Linked DNA regions of Streptomyces ficellus. The protein of the gene in region 1 interacts with the protein of each later gene in a pairwise test. Links are inferred from orthologs where the notes say so. Each region holds a gene or a part of one and is shown on either strand. Other genes may lie near its edges. The genes, in order: ftsZ and rlmN.

Region 1 (8,266 bases):
CACGTCCTCGGGGGTCAGCGGCATCTTTCCTTCACCTCTACGTAGTCGTCGGCAGTCGGCAGGACCGGATCGCTACACCCTCACACCCTCATCATGAAGCTGTTCACGATGGAGATCAGGATGTAGACGATGATCATCAGAACGAAGAAGGACAGGTCGAGTGCCACGCCCCCGAGACGCAGCGGCGGGATGAACCGCCGCAGAAGTTTCAGTGGTGGATCGGTGACAGTGTAGGTGGCCTCCAGAACGACCACCATCGCCTTCCCGGGTTGCCATGAACGTGCGAACTGGAAGACGTAGTCCATGACCAGCCGGAAGATCAGGACGACAAGGAAGCACATCAGAGCGATGTAGATCACTTGTAGTGCGACGCTCATCCCGCGCTTCCCTCTCCCCTGATCCCATGTCCACCGGCCTCCCGGCCGGGTCGTTCCCGGTGTCGTGCTCTCAGCTCTGGTTGAAGAATCCGCCCTCTGCGATGCGGGCCTTGTCCTCCGCCGTGACATCGACGTTAGCAGGCGACAACAGGAACACCTTCTGCGTCACTCGCTCAATGCTGCCATGCAGCCCGAAGACGAGACCGGCGGCAAAGTCGACAAGTCGCTTCGCGTCCGTGTCATCCATCTCGGTGAGGTTCATGATCACAGGGGTGCCCTCGCGGAAGTGTTCCCCGATGGTACGGGCCTCGTTGTAGGTCCGTGGGTGAAGTGTGGTGATGCGGTAGGGCTCCCGCTCGGACACGACCTTGGGCATGATCACCGGTGCGTTCTTCTCCAGGCTCGGGCGTTCAGGTGTGATGGATGCCACGGGGGCGATTCGCGCCGGACGTCCGCTTTCAGCGGGAAGCGGAACGGGCTCGCGCTGCACGGGCGGCTGCTGGACCACCCGCACCGGCTCCTCGCGCTCCGCCTGGTGCGAGACCTGGTGCGAAGCCTGGTGCGGGGGCTGGTGGCGCCGTCGGTCGCGCTCGGGCTCCGGCTCCAGTTCGGGTTCGAAGTCGTCATCGGGGTCGAAGCCCCGGCCGTCGTACCCATCGTCCTCCACGAGGCCGAGGTAGACCGCCATCTTGCGCATCGCGCCGGCCATTCTCTGAGTCCTCCGCTCTGTGGTGGATCGCCCTCACCATTAGTGGGCACAGCGTCACCAAGTGCCCGCGATCCACGAGGCCTGTCCGCTGTTCGGCGGAAATGACCATATTTTCTGCTGTGGTCCGACTTGCTTCGCGACGTTACCCGAGCCTGGGTCGGTCTCCGAGTACCGCCGTACCGATGCGCACATGTGTCGCCCCGGCCGCCACCGCGTCCTCGAGGTCCGCACTCATCCCTGCTGACACCATGTTCGCAGCAGGACGGGACGCGCGCAGGCGGGATGCCAATTCCATCAGCCGGTCGAACGCGGCCCGTTGCCGTCCGGCGTACGGCCCGGCCAGCGGTGCCACGGTCATGAGCCCGTCGAGCCGGAGGCCCGGCGCCTCCTCCACCGCCGCCGCCAACTCCTCGACGCCGTCCGGGGCGACGCCTCCGCGCTCCCCCCGCTCGCCGGACTCCGCGTCCAGCGCGACCTGGATCAGGCACCCCAGTTCACGCCCGGCGCGCGCCGCGGCGGCGGAGAGCGAGCCGACGAGCTTCAGCCGGTCGACCGACTGCACCTCGTGCGCGTAACTCGCCACGGAACGGACCTTATTGGTCTGCAACTGGCCGACGAAGTGCCAGGTGAGGTCGAGGTCGGCACAGGCGGCGGCCTTGGGGGCCGCGTCCTGGTCCCGGTTCTCGGCGACGTGGCGGACCCCCAGCTCATGCAGCAGCCGCACGTCGCTCGCGGGGTAGGTCTTGGTGACCACGATCAGGGTCACCTCCTCGCGGCGGCGGCCGGCGGCCCCGCACGCGGCGGAGATACGTTCCTCCACCCGCGCCAGGTTCTGGGCGAGTTCAGCCTTGCGGTCCGTCATCCTCAACCGTCCAACCAGACATATCCGGCGAGCCGCCCGGTCGTGCGGTCGCGGCGGTACGAGTAGTGGTCGCGCGACTCGAGCGTGCACACCGCCGACGCACTCCGGTCGCGCACCCCCAGCGCGTCGAGCTGCGCGTGCACTCCGGCGGTCACGTCGACGGCCGGAGTGCCCCAACTCGTCTCGGAGTGCGCCGACGGTACGGCGGCGGCCACCTCGTCCCGCATGGCCGCGGGCACCTCGTAGCAGCGTCCGCAGACGGCCGGGCCGGTACGGGCGGTGATCCGCGACGCCTCGGCGCCGAGAGCGATCATGGCCTCGACCGTGGCCGGGACGACGCCCGCGACCATCCCGGGGCGGCCGGCGTGCGCCGCGCCCACGACGCCCGCGACCGGGTCGGCCAGCAGGACGGGGGTGCAGTCGGCGGTGAGCACCGCGAGCGCGAGCCCGCGCCGGGCGGTGACGACGCCGTCCACCGCCGGGACCGGTTCGTCCGGCGCCCACGGTCCGTCGACCACGGCGACGTCACGCCCGTGCACCTGGTTCATCCAGACGACCCGCCGCGGGTCGAGCCCCAGGCTCTCGGCGGCGAGCCGACGGTTCGTCATGACGGAACCGGGGTCGTCCCCGACCGCTCCGCCGAGGTTGAGCTCCTCGTACGGAACGGCGCTCACCCCGCCCCACCGGTCGGTGAAGGCGAAGTGCGCGCCGCTCACTGTGTCGTGCTGCCCTATCACGTCACACGGTCACTTCAGGAAGTCCGGGACGTCCAGCTCCTCGGCGGAGGTGTCCGGGTACGGGCGGGCCGGCGGGACCGCCGGCGGGGTGACCGACAGGGAGCTGTCGTTCGCCGCCGGAGCCGGTTCGGCCGCCGGGGCCGGGGACTCCTCGCGCACCGGGACGGTCCCGAGGCCGCTCACCGGCCGGGGCTGCTCGGTCGCGCGTGCCGGGGGCGCCGGCTCCTCGCGCTTGCTCGACCCGGCGCTCAGCACGTTGTCGCGCCGGGCCGGCGGCTGGCCGCCGTCGAAGCCGGCCGCGATGACCGTGACCCGTACCTCGTCACCGAGGGCGTCGTCGATGACGGCACCGAAGATGATGTTGGCCTCGGGGTGGGCGGCCTCGCTGACCAGCTGGGCCGCCTCGTTGATCTCGAACAGTCCGAGGTCCGAGCCACCGGAGATGGAGAGCAGCACACCGCGGGCGCCGTCGATGGACGCCTCCAGCAGCGGCGAGGAGATCGCCATCTCGGCGGCGGCCACCGCGCGGTCGTCGCCGCGGGCGGAGCCGATGCCCATGAGGGCGGATCCGGCCTCGGACATGACCGACTTGACGTCGGCGAAGTCGAGGTTGATCAGGCCCGGGGTGGTGATGAGGTCGGTGATGCCCTGAACGCCGGAGAGCAGCACCTGGTCGGCGGACTTGAACGCGTCCAGCACGCTGACCTGGCGGTCCGAGATGGACAGCAGCCGGTCGTTCGGGATGACGATGAGGGTGTCGACCTCTTCGCGGAGCTCGGCGATGCCGTCCTCCGCCTGGTTGGCGCGGCGCCGGCCCTCGAAGGTGAACGGCCGGGTGACCACACCGATGGTGAGGGCGCCCAGCGAGCGCGCGATGTTGGCGACGACGGGAGCGCCGCCGGTGCCGGTGCCGCCGCCTTCGCCGGCGGTGACGAAGACCATGTCGGCCCCCTTGAGGACCTCCTCGATCTCCTCGCGGTGGTCCTCTGCCGCCTTGCGACCGACTGCCGGGTTGGCTCCGGCCCCGAGGCCGCGGGTGAGTTCACGGCCGACGTCGAGCTTGACGTCGGCGTCGCTCATCAACAGAGCTTGCGCGTCCGTGTTGATGGCGATGAACTCGACGCCCTTGAGACCGACCTCGATCATTCGGTTGATGGCATTGACACCACCGCCGCCGACACCGATGACCTTGATGACTGCGAGGTAGTTCTGCGGTGCTGCCACGTCGAAGGCCTCTCGCCTCGAGTTACGTGTCGCCACTGCGCGGTGGTCCCGCGCCGCGACGACGGATGCCGATGGGACGGTCCGAAACGCCGACCCAAACCCTAACGTTGAAGTTTAGGGTTACCAGTGTCTCTGTTCGCTGGACTCTTCCGAACAGGACACTAAGTCGACAAGTGGCGCACGTTCAACGAACACGCCGAACCTCCCGTTTTTCTTTTCACCCTATGTGATCACCCATAGCGCTGACCAACCAGGGTGCTGGCCAGGGCATATGTGCGTCAACTCCGCGACGCCGCCGGGGCGGTCGGGGCACTCACGTCGAAGTGCCCCGCTTTGGGCGCCGCTTTCATCAGTGCGGTCAGCGCACGCGCTTTCGCCTCGCCGTCCTCGCCGCTCCCCCACTCCACGGTCCGGCCGCCCGTCAGCTCCAGGGTGATGGAGTCGTACGAACGGACCCGGAGAACCTTGGCGTCCTCGGCAACCCGGCCGGGCAGGTCACCCGCGACGCCGACCGCCTCGACGGTCAGCCGCTCGGCGTCGAAGCGGCGCAGGCTGGGCGACGAGGCGACCGCCAGCTCCAGCAGGGGCACGCCCTCGGGGGCCTTGGCCGCGTCGACCGTGGCGAACCGCACACCCTTGGCATCCACTTCGGTGAACCTGCCTCCCTTGCCGATGAGGAGGACCGGGGTGCGCTCGACCACCCGCAGGGCGATGCCGTGCGGCCAGTCGCGGACGACGTCCACCGTGTCGATACGGGGCAGGGCGCGCCGCAGCCGGGCCTCGATGCCGTCCGTGTCGACCGACACCAGCGGCGCCCCAACGGGCACCGCGGCCACCGCCTCGACCTGCGCGGGCGTCAGCACCCGCGTACCGGAGGTGGTGACCTGCTCGACCCGCAGCCAGGCGGAGCCGTAGAAGAGCCACAGCCCGCTGGCGAGCAGCCCGAGCACGATGACGATCAGGAGCACGGCACGGGGGCCGGGCAGGGCGCGGCGGCCGCCACCCGGCCGCCCCGGGCGCCACCGCGGGGCGAGCCGGGCCGGGGACGACCCCTTGGGTCCGGAGCCCTTGGCCCGCGGGCCCCTGGCGCCCCGGGAGCCCGGCGCGCCGCGCTCGGTGGTCGTCGTCGGCCCGGCCATGCTCCCTGCCTTCTCACGCCCTGTGGCGTGCCGCGATCGCCTCGTAGACCATGCCGACGAGCAGGTCGTCGGCGTCCCGGCGGCCGAACTCGGCGGCGGCGCGGGACATCTCGTACAGCCGGTGCGGGTCGGAGAGCACCGGGAGCACGTTGCCCTGGACCCACTCGGGCGTCAGCTCGGCGTCGTCGACCAGCAGGCCGCCGCCCGCCTTCACCACCGGCTGGGCGTTGAGCCGCTGTTCGCCGTTGCCGATGGGCAGCGGCACGTACGCGGCCGGCAGCCCGACGGCGGAGAGTTCGGCGACGGTCATCGCGCCCGCGCGGCACAGCATCATGTCGGCCGCGGCGTACGCGAGGTCCATCCGGTCCACGTACGGTACCGGGATGTAGGGCGGCATCCCGGGCATGTTGTCGGCGTGCGGCAGTTCGTTCTTCGGGCCGACCGCGTGGAGGATCTGGATGCCGGAGCGCTGGAGGACCGGGGCGACCTGCTGGATCACCTCGTTGAGGCGGCGGGCGCCCTGCGAGCCGCCGGAGACCAGCAGCGTCGGCAGGTTGGGGTCCAGTCCGAACGCGGCGCGCGCCTCGGGGCGGACCCGGGCGCGGTCGAGCGTGGCGATGGTGTGCCGCAGCGGGATGCCGATGTAGCGGGCGCCGCGGAGCTTGCTGTCGGGCGTGGCGACGGCGACCCCGGCCGCGTACCGCGAACCGATCTTGTTGGCCAGGCCGGGCCGGGCGTTGGCCTCGTGGACCACGATCGGCACGCCGAGCCGCTTGGCGGCCAGGTAGCCGGGCAGGGCCACGTACCCGCCGAAGCCGACGACACAGTCGGCCTTGGCGCGCTCGAGGATCTGCTCGGCCGCCTTGATGGTGCCGCGCAGCCGCCCCGGGACGGTGATCAGCTCAGGGGTGGGCTTGCGCGGCAACGGGACGGCGGGGATGAGCGCCAGCTCGTAGCCACGCTCCGGTACGAGCCGGGTCTCCAGACCCCGCTCCGTACCGAGGGCCGTGATCCCCACGGTCGGGTCCTGCCTGCGCAGGGCGTCCGCGAGGGCGAGCGCCGGCTCGATGTGGCCGGCGGTCCCCCCACCGGCGAGTACGACATGCACCGAAATTCACCGCTCTCCGGACGGACGCTTCTTGACGCGCCGTCGCATCGACTTCCAACTCACCCCGGCCCATGTGCCCGGACCGGGCTGTCGCATGGCCAGGGCTGCCTTCGCCGCGGGCTCCTCCCGCGCGAAGGCGATGAGCAGACCGACGGCGAACATGGTCGGCAGCAGGGCGGAACCTCCGTAGGAGAACAGCGGGAGGGGGACCCCGGCGATCGGCAGCAGCCCGAGCACCGCACCGATGTTGACCACGGCCTGCGCCGTGATCCAGGTGGTCACACCTCCCGCGGCATACCTCACGAAGGGGTCCTCCGTGCGTCCGGCCACGCGGATACCCGCATAGCCTAGAGCCGCGAAGAGGGCGAGTACCGACAGCGTCCCCGCCAGCCCCAGTTCCTCCCCGGTGATGGCGAAGATGAAGTCGGTGTGAGGTTCGGGGAGTTGGCCCCATTTCTCCACACTCGCGCCCAGCCCCGAACCGAACCATCCGCCCGACGCCAGAGCATAGATGCCGTGCACGGCCTGCCAGCACGAGTCACCGGGACCGGGCTCGGTGGCGCCGATGCAGGCCAGCCGGGCCATCCGGTTCGCGCTGGTCCGGATCAGCGTCACGCCGATCGCGGCGGCCACGGCCAGCACCCCGACGAACATCCGCGTGGGTGCACCGGCCAGCCACAGCAGGCCGAAGAGGATGGCGGTGAGGATGATCGCCGTCCCCATGTCACCGCCCAGCATGATCAGCCCCAGCAGCATGAACGCGACCGGCACGAGCGGGACGAGCAGGTGCTTCCACTGGGTCAGCAGCCGCTTGTCCTGTTTGCGCGCCAGCAGGTCCGCGCCCCACAGGATCAGCGCCAGCTTGCCGAACTCGCTGGGCTGGAGCTGGAAGGGGCCGCCCAGGTAGAGCCAGTTCTGGTTGCCGTTCACGGAATGCCCTATCCCGGGCACCTGGACGAGGATCATCAGGAAGACGGTGCCCACCAGCAGCGGGTAGGCGAGCGCCCGGTGCAGCTTGGCCGGGACCCGGGAGGCGAACAGCAGCAGCCCGGTGCCGATGGCGGCGGCCAGGAACTGCTTGCGGAAGAAGTACGTGTCGGACAGCGACAGTTCCAGCGCCTTGATCTGCGACGCCGAGTAGACCATCACGAGGCCCAGGACGGTGATCAGCAAGCTGGCGCCCAGGATCACGTAATAGGCGGTCAGGGGCCGGTCCCAGGCCCTCCGTGCCCGTTCGTAGAACCCGCGTACGCCGCTCCCGCGCGGCGGCCGGGGCGCGGGGGCCCTGCGGACGCGCCCGGCCGCCTTGCGGGCGCTGGGAGGCCGCCGCAGCCCCGTCGCCCGGCCGCGCAGGGCGGCCAGACCGGTGACGCGGCCCGCGAAGAGGTGCGCGCGGTGCGGTGCGTACGCGGCGGCGTGGTCGGCCGGCATGGTCGCTGTCCCCTCCAGTCGTGCCCGGCGCGGCCGGACCGGTGGGCTGTCAGGCGCGCTCGGCGGCGAGTGCGCGGACCGCGTCCGCGAACGCCTCGCCCCGCTTGTTGTAGTTGACGAACATGTCCATCGAGGCGCAGGCCGGGGCGAGCAGGACGGTGTCCCCGGGCCGGGCCAGCTCTGCCGCTTCGCGGACCGCCGCGGACATCGCCCCAGTGTCGGTCCGGTCGAGGTCGACGACCGGCACCTCGGGCGCGTGTCGCGCGAGGGCTTCCCGGATCAGGCCGCGGTCGGCGCCCATGAGCACGACGCCGCGCAGCCGCTTCGCCGACCCGGCCACCAGCTCGTCGAAGGTCGCGCCCTTGGCGAGGCCCCCGGCGATCCAGACGATCGGGTCGTACGCGGCCAGCGACGCCTCCGCGGCGTGCGTGTTGGTGGCCTTGGAGTCGTCGACGTAACGGACGCCGCCGATCTCCTCCACCAGCTCGATGCGGTGCGGGTCGGGCCGGAAGGCCCGCAGCCCGTCCCGTACGGCGGTGGCCGGGACGCCGAAGGCGCGGGCCAGCGCGGCCGCGGCGAGCGCGTTGGCGATGTTGTGCGGTGCGGGCGGGTCGATGTCGGAGACGGAGGCGAGCTCCTGGGCCTGCTCCCGCCGGTTCTCCACGAAGGCCCGGTCCAC
Region 2 (8,301 bases), 3.6 Mb from region 1 along the record:
CTCCGACGACAACACCTCCGGTGTCCTCGTCGAGCTGAAGTGCGAGACGGACTTCGTCGCCAAGGGCGAGAAGTTCCAGAGCGTCGCCAAGGCCCTCGCCGAGCACGTCGCCAAGACGTCCCCCGCCGACATCGAGGCGCTGCTCGCGTCCGAGATCGAGGCCGGCAAGACCGTCCAGGCGTACGTCGACGAGGCCAACGCCAACCTCGGCGAGAAGATCGTCCTCGACCGGTTCGCGCAGTTCTCCGGCGGTTTCGTCGCGGCGTACATGCACCGCACCATGCCGGACCTGCCCCCGCAGATCGGTGTCCTCGTCGAGCTCGACAAGGAGAACGCCGAGGTCGCGAAGGGCATCGCCCAGCACATCGCCGCCTTCGCCCCGAAGTACCTCTCCAAGGACGACGTCCCGGCCGAGGTCGTCGAGGCCGAGCGCCGCGTCGCCGAGGAGACCACCCGCGCCGAGGGCAAGCCCGAGGCCGCGCTCCCGAAGATCGTCGAGGGTCGCCTCAACGGCTTCTTCAAGGACGCCACCCTCCTGGGTCAGCCGTACGCGCTCGACAACAAGAAGTCCGTCCAGAAGGTCCTGGACGAGGCCGGTGTCACCCTGAAGCGCTTCAGCCGCATCAAGGTCGGCATCTGAGCGGGTACGCGCTCGACACGGGATCCCGCTAGGGTTTTCCCAGTGGACGGTCGGTCGCGTCAGCGCCGGCGGCCACAGATCTGACGAGGAGGCCATTGCCGTAGGGACAACAGCACCCACCGGCAATGGCCTTCTTCGTATGTGCACGAGGAGATCTCCATGAACCAGGGCGCCGCACAGGGCGACGACAACACCGGTAAAAATGTCGCCGGTCGCTTCATGCTGAAGCTGTCCGGCGAGGCGTTCGCCGGCGGTGGGGGCCTCGGCGTCGATCCCGACGTCGTACACGCCATCGCGCGCGAGATCGCCGCGGTCGTCCGCGACGGCGCGCAGATCGCCGTCGTGATCGGCGGCGGCAACTTCTTCCGCGGCGCGGAGCTGCAGGTACGCGGCATGGACCGGGCCCGCTCCGACTACATGGGCATGCTCGGTACGGTCATGAACTGCCTCGCCCTCCAGGACTTCCTGGAGAAGGAGGGCATCGACTCCCGGGTCCAGACCGCCATCACCATGGGGCAGGTCGCCGAGCCGTACATCCCGCTGCGCGCGGTCCGCCACCTGGAGAAGGGCCGCGTCGTGATCTTCGGCGCGGGCATGGGCATGCCCTACTTCTCCACGGACACCACCGCCGCCCAGCGCGCCCTGGAGATCGACGCGGAAGCCCTCCTGATGGGCAAGAACGGGGTGGACGGGGTCTACGACTCCGACCCCAAGGCCAACCCGGACGCGGTGAAGTTCGACGCGCTGGAGTACGGCGAGGTGCTCTCCCGCGACCTCAGGGTCGCCGACGCCACCGCCATCACCCTCTGCCGCGACAACAACCTCCCGATCCTCGTCTTCGAGCTGCTCGCGGCGGGCAATATCGCCCGGGCCGTGAAGGGTGAGAAGATCGGCACTCTCGTGAGCGACCAGGGCACCAGGACCTGATCCCGGGTCCCCAGGGGTGCCCCGCGAGGGGATGGACAAAGCCCTGCCGGTCGGACACCGTGCAGGGGACACACGCGACGCAGGTTCCGCAGCCCTTTGTACGCCGGGCCTACTCATAGACACGCAGGAGCAAGTGGTGATCGAAGAGACCCTCCTCGAGGCAGAGGAGAAGATGGAGAAGGCCGTCCTGGTCGCCAAGGAGGACTTCGCCGCGATCCGTACCGGGCGTGCGCACCCGGCCATGTTCAACAAGATCGTGGCCGACTACTACGGTGCCACGACGCCGATCAACCAGCTGGCGTCGTTCTCCGTGCCGGAGCCCCGCATGGCCGTGGTGACCCCGTTCGACAAGAGCGCGCTGCGCAACATTGAGCAGGCCATCCGCGACTCCGACCTGGGCGTCAACCCGAGCAACGACGGCAACATCATCCGTGTGGTGTTCCCCGAGCTCACCGAGGAGCGGCGCCGCGAGTACATCAAGGTCGCCAAGGGCAAGGCCGAGGACTCGAAGATCTCCATCCGTTCGGTGCGCCGCAAGGCCAAGGACGCCCTTGACAAGCTGGTCAAGGACAAGGAGGCCGGCGAGGACGAGGTGCGCCGCGCGGAGAAGGAGCTCGACGACACCACCGCGAAGTACGTCACGCAGGTGGACGAGCTGCTCAAGCACAAGGAAGCCGAGCTGCTCGAGGTCTGATGAACGACTCTTCCTGGGGGGCCCCGCCGAGAGGCGGTCAATGGGGTCCGCCCGACCAGGGGCACCACCCGGGGTTCGCTCCGGCAGCCCCGGCGGGTCCCGCCTACGACGGGCATGAGGCGCAGCAGACTCGGCCCATGCCCATCGTGCCCGACGTTCCCGCCGGTGGCGACACCGGTGGAGGCCAGGACGACCGCGACCGGGGGACCGCTCCGCTGAGCGGTCCCCTGTTCCGTGACGAGCTGCCGCAGCGGCCGGACCAGCCGTGGCAGCCGCACGGACAGCCGCGGCAGGACCGGTCGCCGCAGCCGGAGAATCCGCAGGAGCCCATGCCCAGCCCGCAGTCGGGAGCGCCGCAGCCCACGGAGCTGCCCGGTCCGCCGAGGAAGCAGAAGAAGCGGGCCGGCCGGGACCTGCGGGCCGCCATAGGGGTCGGCGTGGGGCTCGGCGCCGTGATCGTCGCGTCGCTCTTCGTCGTCAAGGCCGTGTTCGTCGGTGTGATAGCGGTCGCCGTCGTGGTCGGGCTGTGGGAGCTGACGTCCCGCCTTCAGGAGCGCAAGTCGATCAGGGCTCCGCTCGTGCCGCTGGCCGTGGGCGGCGCGGCCATGGTCGTGGCCGGGTACGTGCGCGGGGCCGAGGGGGCCTGGGTCGCCATGGCGCTCACCGCGCTCGCGGTGCTCGTGTGGCGGATGACCGAGTCGCCCGAGGGTTACCTGAAGGACGTCACGGCCGGTGTCTTCGCCGCGTTCTACGTCCCGTTCCTCGCGACGTTCGTGGCGCTGATGCTCACCGCGGACGACGGTCCGTGGCGGGTGCTGACCTTCCTCGTCCTGACCGTGGTCAGCGACACCGGCGCGTACGCGGTCGGCTGGCGGTTCGGCAAGCACAAGCTGGCGCCGCGCATCAGCCCGGGCAAGACCCGCGAGGGGCTCCTGGGGGCGGTGGCGTTCGCCATGGCGGCGGGCGCGCTGTGCATGGAGTTCGCCATCGACGGCGGCACCTGGTGGCAGGGCCTGCTGCTGGGCCTCGCCGTCGCGGCCAGCGCCACGCTGGGCGACCTCGGCGAGTCCATGATCAAGCGGGACCTGGGGATCAAGGACATGGGCACCCTGCTGCCGGGGCACGGCGGCATCATGGACCGGCTGGACTCGCTGCTGCCGACCGCTCCGGTGGTGTGGCTGCTGTTCGTGATCTTCGTCGGAACAGGCTGAACCGCCGTCCGGTTACCCTGGAAGGGCTCGTCGCATCGAGGCGGCGGGCCCTTTCGGCCCTGCGGCACCGCGCGGGGATCATCCGGTGAGGTCTCCCGGCTCACGTACCGCGGCCTCGTCTTTACTGAGGAGTACCAGGTCATGCCACGCCCCGCACCGGGAGAGCTCACCTTCGTCGCCCCGCGCGGAGCGAAGAAGCCGCCGCGACACCTCGCCGATCTGACGCCCGCCGAGCGCAAGGAAGCCGTCGCCGCGATCGGTGAGAAGCCGTTCCGGGCCAAGCAGCTCTCCCAGCACTACTTCGCGCGGTACGCGCACGACCCGGCCGCCTGGACGGACATCCCCGCCGCGTCCCGCGAGAAGCTCGCCACGGAGCTGCTGCCCGACCTGATGTCGGTCGTACGGCACATCTCCTGCGACGACGACACCACCCGCAAGACCCTGTGGCGGCTGCACGACGGCACCCTCGTCGAGTCCGTCCTCATGCGGTACCCCGACCGCGTCACCATGTGCATCTCCTCGCAGGCCGGCTGCGGCATGAACTGCCCGTTCTGCGCCACCGGCCAGGCGGGTCTCGACCGGAACCTGTCGACCGCCGAGATCGTCCACCAGATCGTCGACGGCATGCGGGCGCTGCGGGACGGCGAGGTGCCGGGAGGACCCGCGCGGCTGTCCAACATCGTGTTCATGGGCATGGGCGAGCCGCTCGCCAACTACAAGCGCGTCGTCGGCGCCATCCGCCGCCTCACCGACCCCGAGCCGGACGGGCTCGGGCTGTCGCAGCGCGGCATCACCGTGTCCACCGTCGGTCTCGTCCCGGCGATGCTGCGCTTCGCCGACGAGGGCTTCAAGTGCCGCCTCGCCGTCTCGCTGCACGCCCCGGACGACGAGCTGCGCGACACCCTCGTCCCGGTCAACACGCGCTGGAAGGTCCGGGAGGTGCTGGACGCCGCCTGGGAGTACGCCGAGAAGTCGGGCCGCCGCATCTCCATCGAGTACGCCCTCATCCGCGACATCAACGACCAGGCCTGGCGCGGCGACCTCCTCGGCCGCCTCCTCAAGGGCAAGCGCGTCCACGTCAACCTGATCCCGCTCAACCCGACGCCCGGCTCCAAGTGGACCGCGTCCCGCCCCGAGGACGAAAAGGCGTTCGTCGAGGCGATCGCCGCCCACGGCGTACCCGTCACCGTCCGTGACACCCGCGGGCAGGAGATCGACGGTGCCTGTGGACAGCTCGCGGCCACCGAGCGGTGAGCTTGTAGTCTGACCTCGAACACATCTCCATATTCCGACAGGGGAGCGCCACAGCGCTGAGAGTGCGGTGACCGTCAGACCGCAGACCCTCTGAACCTCGCCCAGGTCATTCTGGGTAGGAAGTTCGGTCGTTACTCGAGCTGTTGCGCCCCGACCGCCGCACGTCCGCGGCGGTCGGGGCCGCGTCTCTTCCTGGTCATACCCAGGAGGAATCTCAGTGAGCACCACCAAGAAGATCGCGGTCGGCGCCCTCGCCGCCGCGCTGGGCGTCACCACGCTCACCGCCTGCGGCGGCGACTCCGGCAAGGACGCCGGCGACGGCGGGACGAAGCCGAAGACCGTGACGCTCGTCAGCCACGACTCCTTCAACGCCTCCCCGGCCGTCCTGAAGGAGTTCACCAAGCAGACCGGCTACACCGTCAAGGTCCTCAAGAGCGGCGACGCGGGCGAGGCCGTCAACAAGGCCGTCCTCACCAAGGGCGCCCCGCAGGGCGACGTGTTCTTCGGCGTCGACAACACCCTGCTGTCCCGCGCGCTCGACAACGGCATCTTCGACCCGTACGAGGCCAAGGGCCTGGACCGGGTCCCCGACGCCGTACAGCTCGACAAGGACAAGCACCGGGTCACGCCCGTCGACACCGGCGAGATCTGCGTCAACTACGACAAGAAGTACTTCGCGGACAAGAAGCTGGCGCCGCCGCAGACCTTCGACGACCTCGCGAAGCCCGCCTACAAGGACCTCCTCGTCGTCGAGAACCCCGAGCGCTCCTCGCCCGGCCTCGGCTTCCTGCTCGGCACGGCCGCCCGGTACGGGGACGACGGCTGGCAGGACTACTGGAAGAAGCTGAAGGCCAACGGCGTCAAGGTCGCCGACAGCTGGGAGCTCGCCTACAACCAGGAGTTCTCCGGCTCCGCCGGCGGCAAGAAGGCCAAGGGCGACCGGCCGCTCGTCGTGTCCTACGCCTCCAGCCCGCCCGTCGAGGTGCTCTACGCCGAGCCGCGGCCGGCCGAGGCGCCGACCGGCGTCTCCACCGGGACCTGCTTCCAGCAGACCGAGTTCGCGGGCCTGCTGACCGGCGCGAAGAACGCCGAGGGCGGCAAGGCCCTCATCGACTTCATGATCGGCAAGAAGTTCCAGGAGGACATGCCGCTCCAGATGTTCGTCAACCCGGTGGCGAAGGACGCCAAGCTCCCCGCGCTGTTCACCGAGCACGGCGCCAAGGTCGCCCGGCCGCACACCGTCGCCCCCGAGAAGATCGCCCAGAACCGCGAACAGTGGATCCAGACGTGGTCCTCGCTCGTCCTGAAGTAGGCACCGTCAAACGCGGCGCGCTGCGGGCGGGGCTCATGGCCCTGCCCGTGGCGTTCTTCGCCGTCTTCTTCGCCTACCCCGTCGCCGCGATCACCGGCCGCGGGCTGAGGACGGACGACGGCACCTGGCAGCTCGGCCGGATCGGCGACGTCCTGACCCGGCCGGACATCCTCGACGTCCTGTGGTTCACCACCTGGCAGGCGCTCGCCTCCAGCGCGCTCACCCTGCTGATCGCCCTGCCCGGCGCATACGTCTTCGCCCGCTTCTCCTTCCCCGGCAAGGGACTGCTGCGGGCCGTCGTCACCGTGCCGTTCGTCCTGCCGACCGTCGTCGTCGGCACCGCGTTCCTCGCGCTCGTCGGGCGGCGCGGACTCCTCGACGAGCTGTGGGGGATACGGCTCGACGCCACCGTGTGGGCCATCCTCCTGGCGCACGTCTTCTTCAACTACGCGGTCGTCATCCGGACCGTCGGCGGCCTCTGGTCCCAGCTCGACCCGCGCCAGGAGGAGGCCGCCCGGGTGCTCGGCGCCTCCCGCTTCGGCGCGTGGCGGCGCGTCACGCTCCCCGCGCTCGGGCCCGCCGTGGCCGCCGCCGCGCTGATGGTGTTCCTCTTCTCGTACACCTCCTTCGGCATCGTCCAGATCCTCGGCGGGCACGCCTTCGCCACGCTGGAGGCTGAGATCTACCGGCAGACCGCGCAACTGCTCGACCTGCCGACCGCCGCGGTCCTCACGCTGGTGCAGTTCGCCGCCGTCGGCGCCATCCTCGCCGTCCACGCCCGCACCGTCCCGCGCCGGGAGGCCATGCTGCGGCTCGTCGACCCGGCCCTGACCGCCCGCCGTCCCCGCGGCACCGGCCAGTGGGCGCTGCTCGGCGGCGTCCTCGCCTCCGTGGCGCTGCTGCTCGTCCTGCCGCTCGGCGTGCTCGTCCAGCGGTCCTTCGACGGCGGGCTCGGCTACTACCGGGCACTCCAGGAGGTCGACGCGGGCGGCACGTTCCTCGTCCCGCCGGCCGAGGCGATCGCGAACTCCCTCGAGTACGCCCTCGCCGCCACCGCGATCGCGCTCCTGATCGGCGGGCTCGCCGCCGCCGCGCTCACCCGGCGCGCCGGGCGGCTGGTGCGCGGCTTCGACGCGCTGCTGATGCTGCCGCTCGGGGTGTCCGCCGTGACGGTCGGCTTCGGGTTCCTGATCACACTCGACGAGCCGCCGCTCGACCTGCGCTCCTCCTGGATCCTCGTACCGCTCGCCCAGGCCCTCGTCGGCGTGCCGTTCGTCGTCCGCACCATGCTGCCCGTGCTGCGCGCGGTGGACGCCCGGCTGCGCGAGGCGGCGGCGGTGCTCGGCGCCTCGCCGTGGCGGGTGTGGCGGGAGGTGGACCTGCCGCTGGTGCGGCGGGCGGTGCTGGTCGCGGCGGGGTTCGCCTTCGCCGTGTCGCTGGGCGAGTTCGGCGCGACCGTGTTCATCGCCCGGCCCGACAACCCGACCCTCCCCGTCGCCGTCGCCCGGCTCCTCGGCCGCCCCGGCGACCTCAACTACGGCCAGGCCATGGCCCTTTCGACGATCCTGATGGTGGTGTGCGCGGTGGCCCTGCTGCTGCTCGAACGTGTCCGTGCCGACCGCTCCGGGGAGTTGTGACCATGCTCGCTCTGAAGGACGTGACCGTACGCTTCGGGTCGCGCGTCGCGGTCGACACGGTGTCCCTGGACGTCGCCGACCACGAGATCGTGTGCCTGCTCGGCCCCAGCGGCAGCGGCAAGTCGACCCTGCTGCGGGTCGTCGCGGGACTCCAGCCGCCCGACGCCGGCACGGTCCTCCTCGACGGCACCGACCAGGCCGGGGTGCCCGTGCACCGGCGCGGCGTGGGGCTCATGTTCCAGGACCACCAGCTGTTCCCGCAGCGGGACGTGGGCGGCAACGTCGCCTTCGGGCTGCGCATGCGCGGCGCGGCCCGCGACGAACAGGCCCGGCGGGTCGCCGAACTGCTGGACCTCGTCGGGCTGCCCGGCGCCGAACGGCGGGCCGTCGCCGCCCTGTCCGGCGGCGAGCAGCAGCGCGTCGCCCTCGCCCGCGCCCTGGCCCCCCGCCCCCGGCTGCTGATGCTCGACGAGCCGCTCGGCCAGCTCGACCGGGGCCTGCGGGAACGCCTCGTCGTCGAGCTGCGGCAGCTGTTCGGGCGGCTCGGCACCACCGTGCTCGCCGTCACCCACGACCAGGGCGAGGCGTTCGCGCTCGCCGATCGCGTCGTCGTCATGCGCGACGGG

The links.
Region 2: the proteins of ftsZ (region 1) and rlmN interact in binary tests that used the Escherichia coli proteins (3 or more experiments, as listed by UniProt). The link is inferred for Streptomyces ficellus from one-to-one orthologs.

The regions. Positions count from the first base shown.
Region 1 is NZ_CP034279.1:5,477,119-5,485,384, reverse strand. Bases 1,803-4,715 are described here. They hold ftsZ (cell division protein FtsZ), read right to left. Parts: upstream 3,910-4,715; coding sequence 2,695-3,909; downstream 1,803-2,694. Other genes in these bases: EIZ62_RS24510 (cell division protein FtsQ/DivIB), read right to left, coding at 4,188-4,715; pgeF (peptidoglycan editing factor PgeF), read right to left, coding at 1,951-2,664; EIZ62_RS24525 (YggS family pyridoxal phosphate-dependent enzyme), read right to left, coding at 1,803-1,948. Outside these bases: EIZ62_RS24540 (DivIVA domain-containing protein), read right to left, coding at 1-24; EIZ62_RS24535 (YggT family protein), read right to left, coding at 81-377; EIZ62_RS24530 (cell division protein SepF), read right to left, coding at 448-1,086; more of EIZ62_RS24525, read right to left, coding at 1,229-1,802; more of EIZ62_RS24510, read right to left, coding at 4,716-5,048; murG (undecaprenyldiphospho-muramoylpentapeptide beta-N-acetylglucosaminyltransferase), read right to left, coding at 5,062-6,156; putative lipid II flippase FtsW, read right to left, coding at 6,163-7,587; murD (UDP-N-acetylmuramoyl-L-alanine--D-glutamate ligase), read right to left, coding at 7,637-8,266. UniProt on the Escherichia coli protein: Essential cell division protein that forms a contractile ring structure (Z ring) at the future cell division site. The regulation of the ring assembly controls the timing and the location of cell division.
Region 2 is NZ_CP034279.1:1,916,503-1,924,803, reverse strand. The notes cover bases 2,722-5,669. They hold rlmN (dual-specificity RNA methyltransferase RlmN), read left to right. Parts: upstream 2,722-3,613; coding sequence 3,614-4,726; downstream 4,727-5,669. Other genes in these bases: EIZ62_RS08215 (thiamine ABC transporter substrate-binding protein), read left to right, coding at 4,944-5,669; EIZ62_RS08225 (phosphatidate cytidylyltransferase), read left to right, coding at 2,722-3,472. Also shown: tsf (translation elongation factor Ts), read left to right, coding at 1-640; pyrH (UMP kinase), read left to right, coding at 800-1,567; frr (ribosome recycling factor), read left to right, coding at 1,704-2,261; more of EIZ62_RS08225, read left to right, coding at 2,261-2,721; more of EIZ62_RS08215, read left to right, coding at 5,670-6,038; EIZ62_RS08210 (ABC transporter permease), read left to right, coding at 6,074-7,675; EIZ62_RS08205 (ABC transporter ATP-binding protein), read left to right, coding at 7,678-8,301.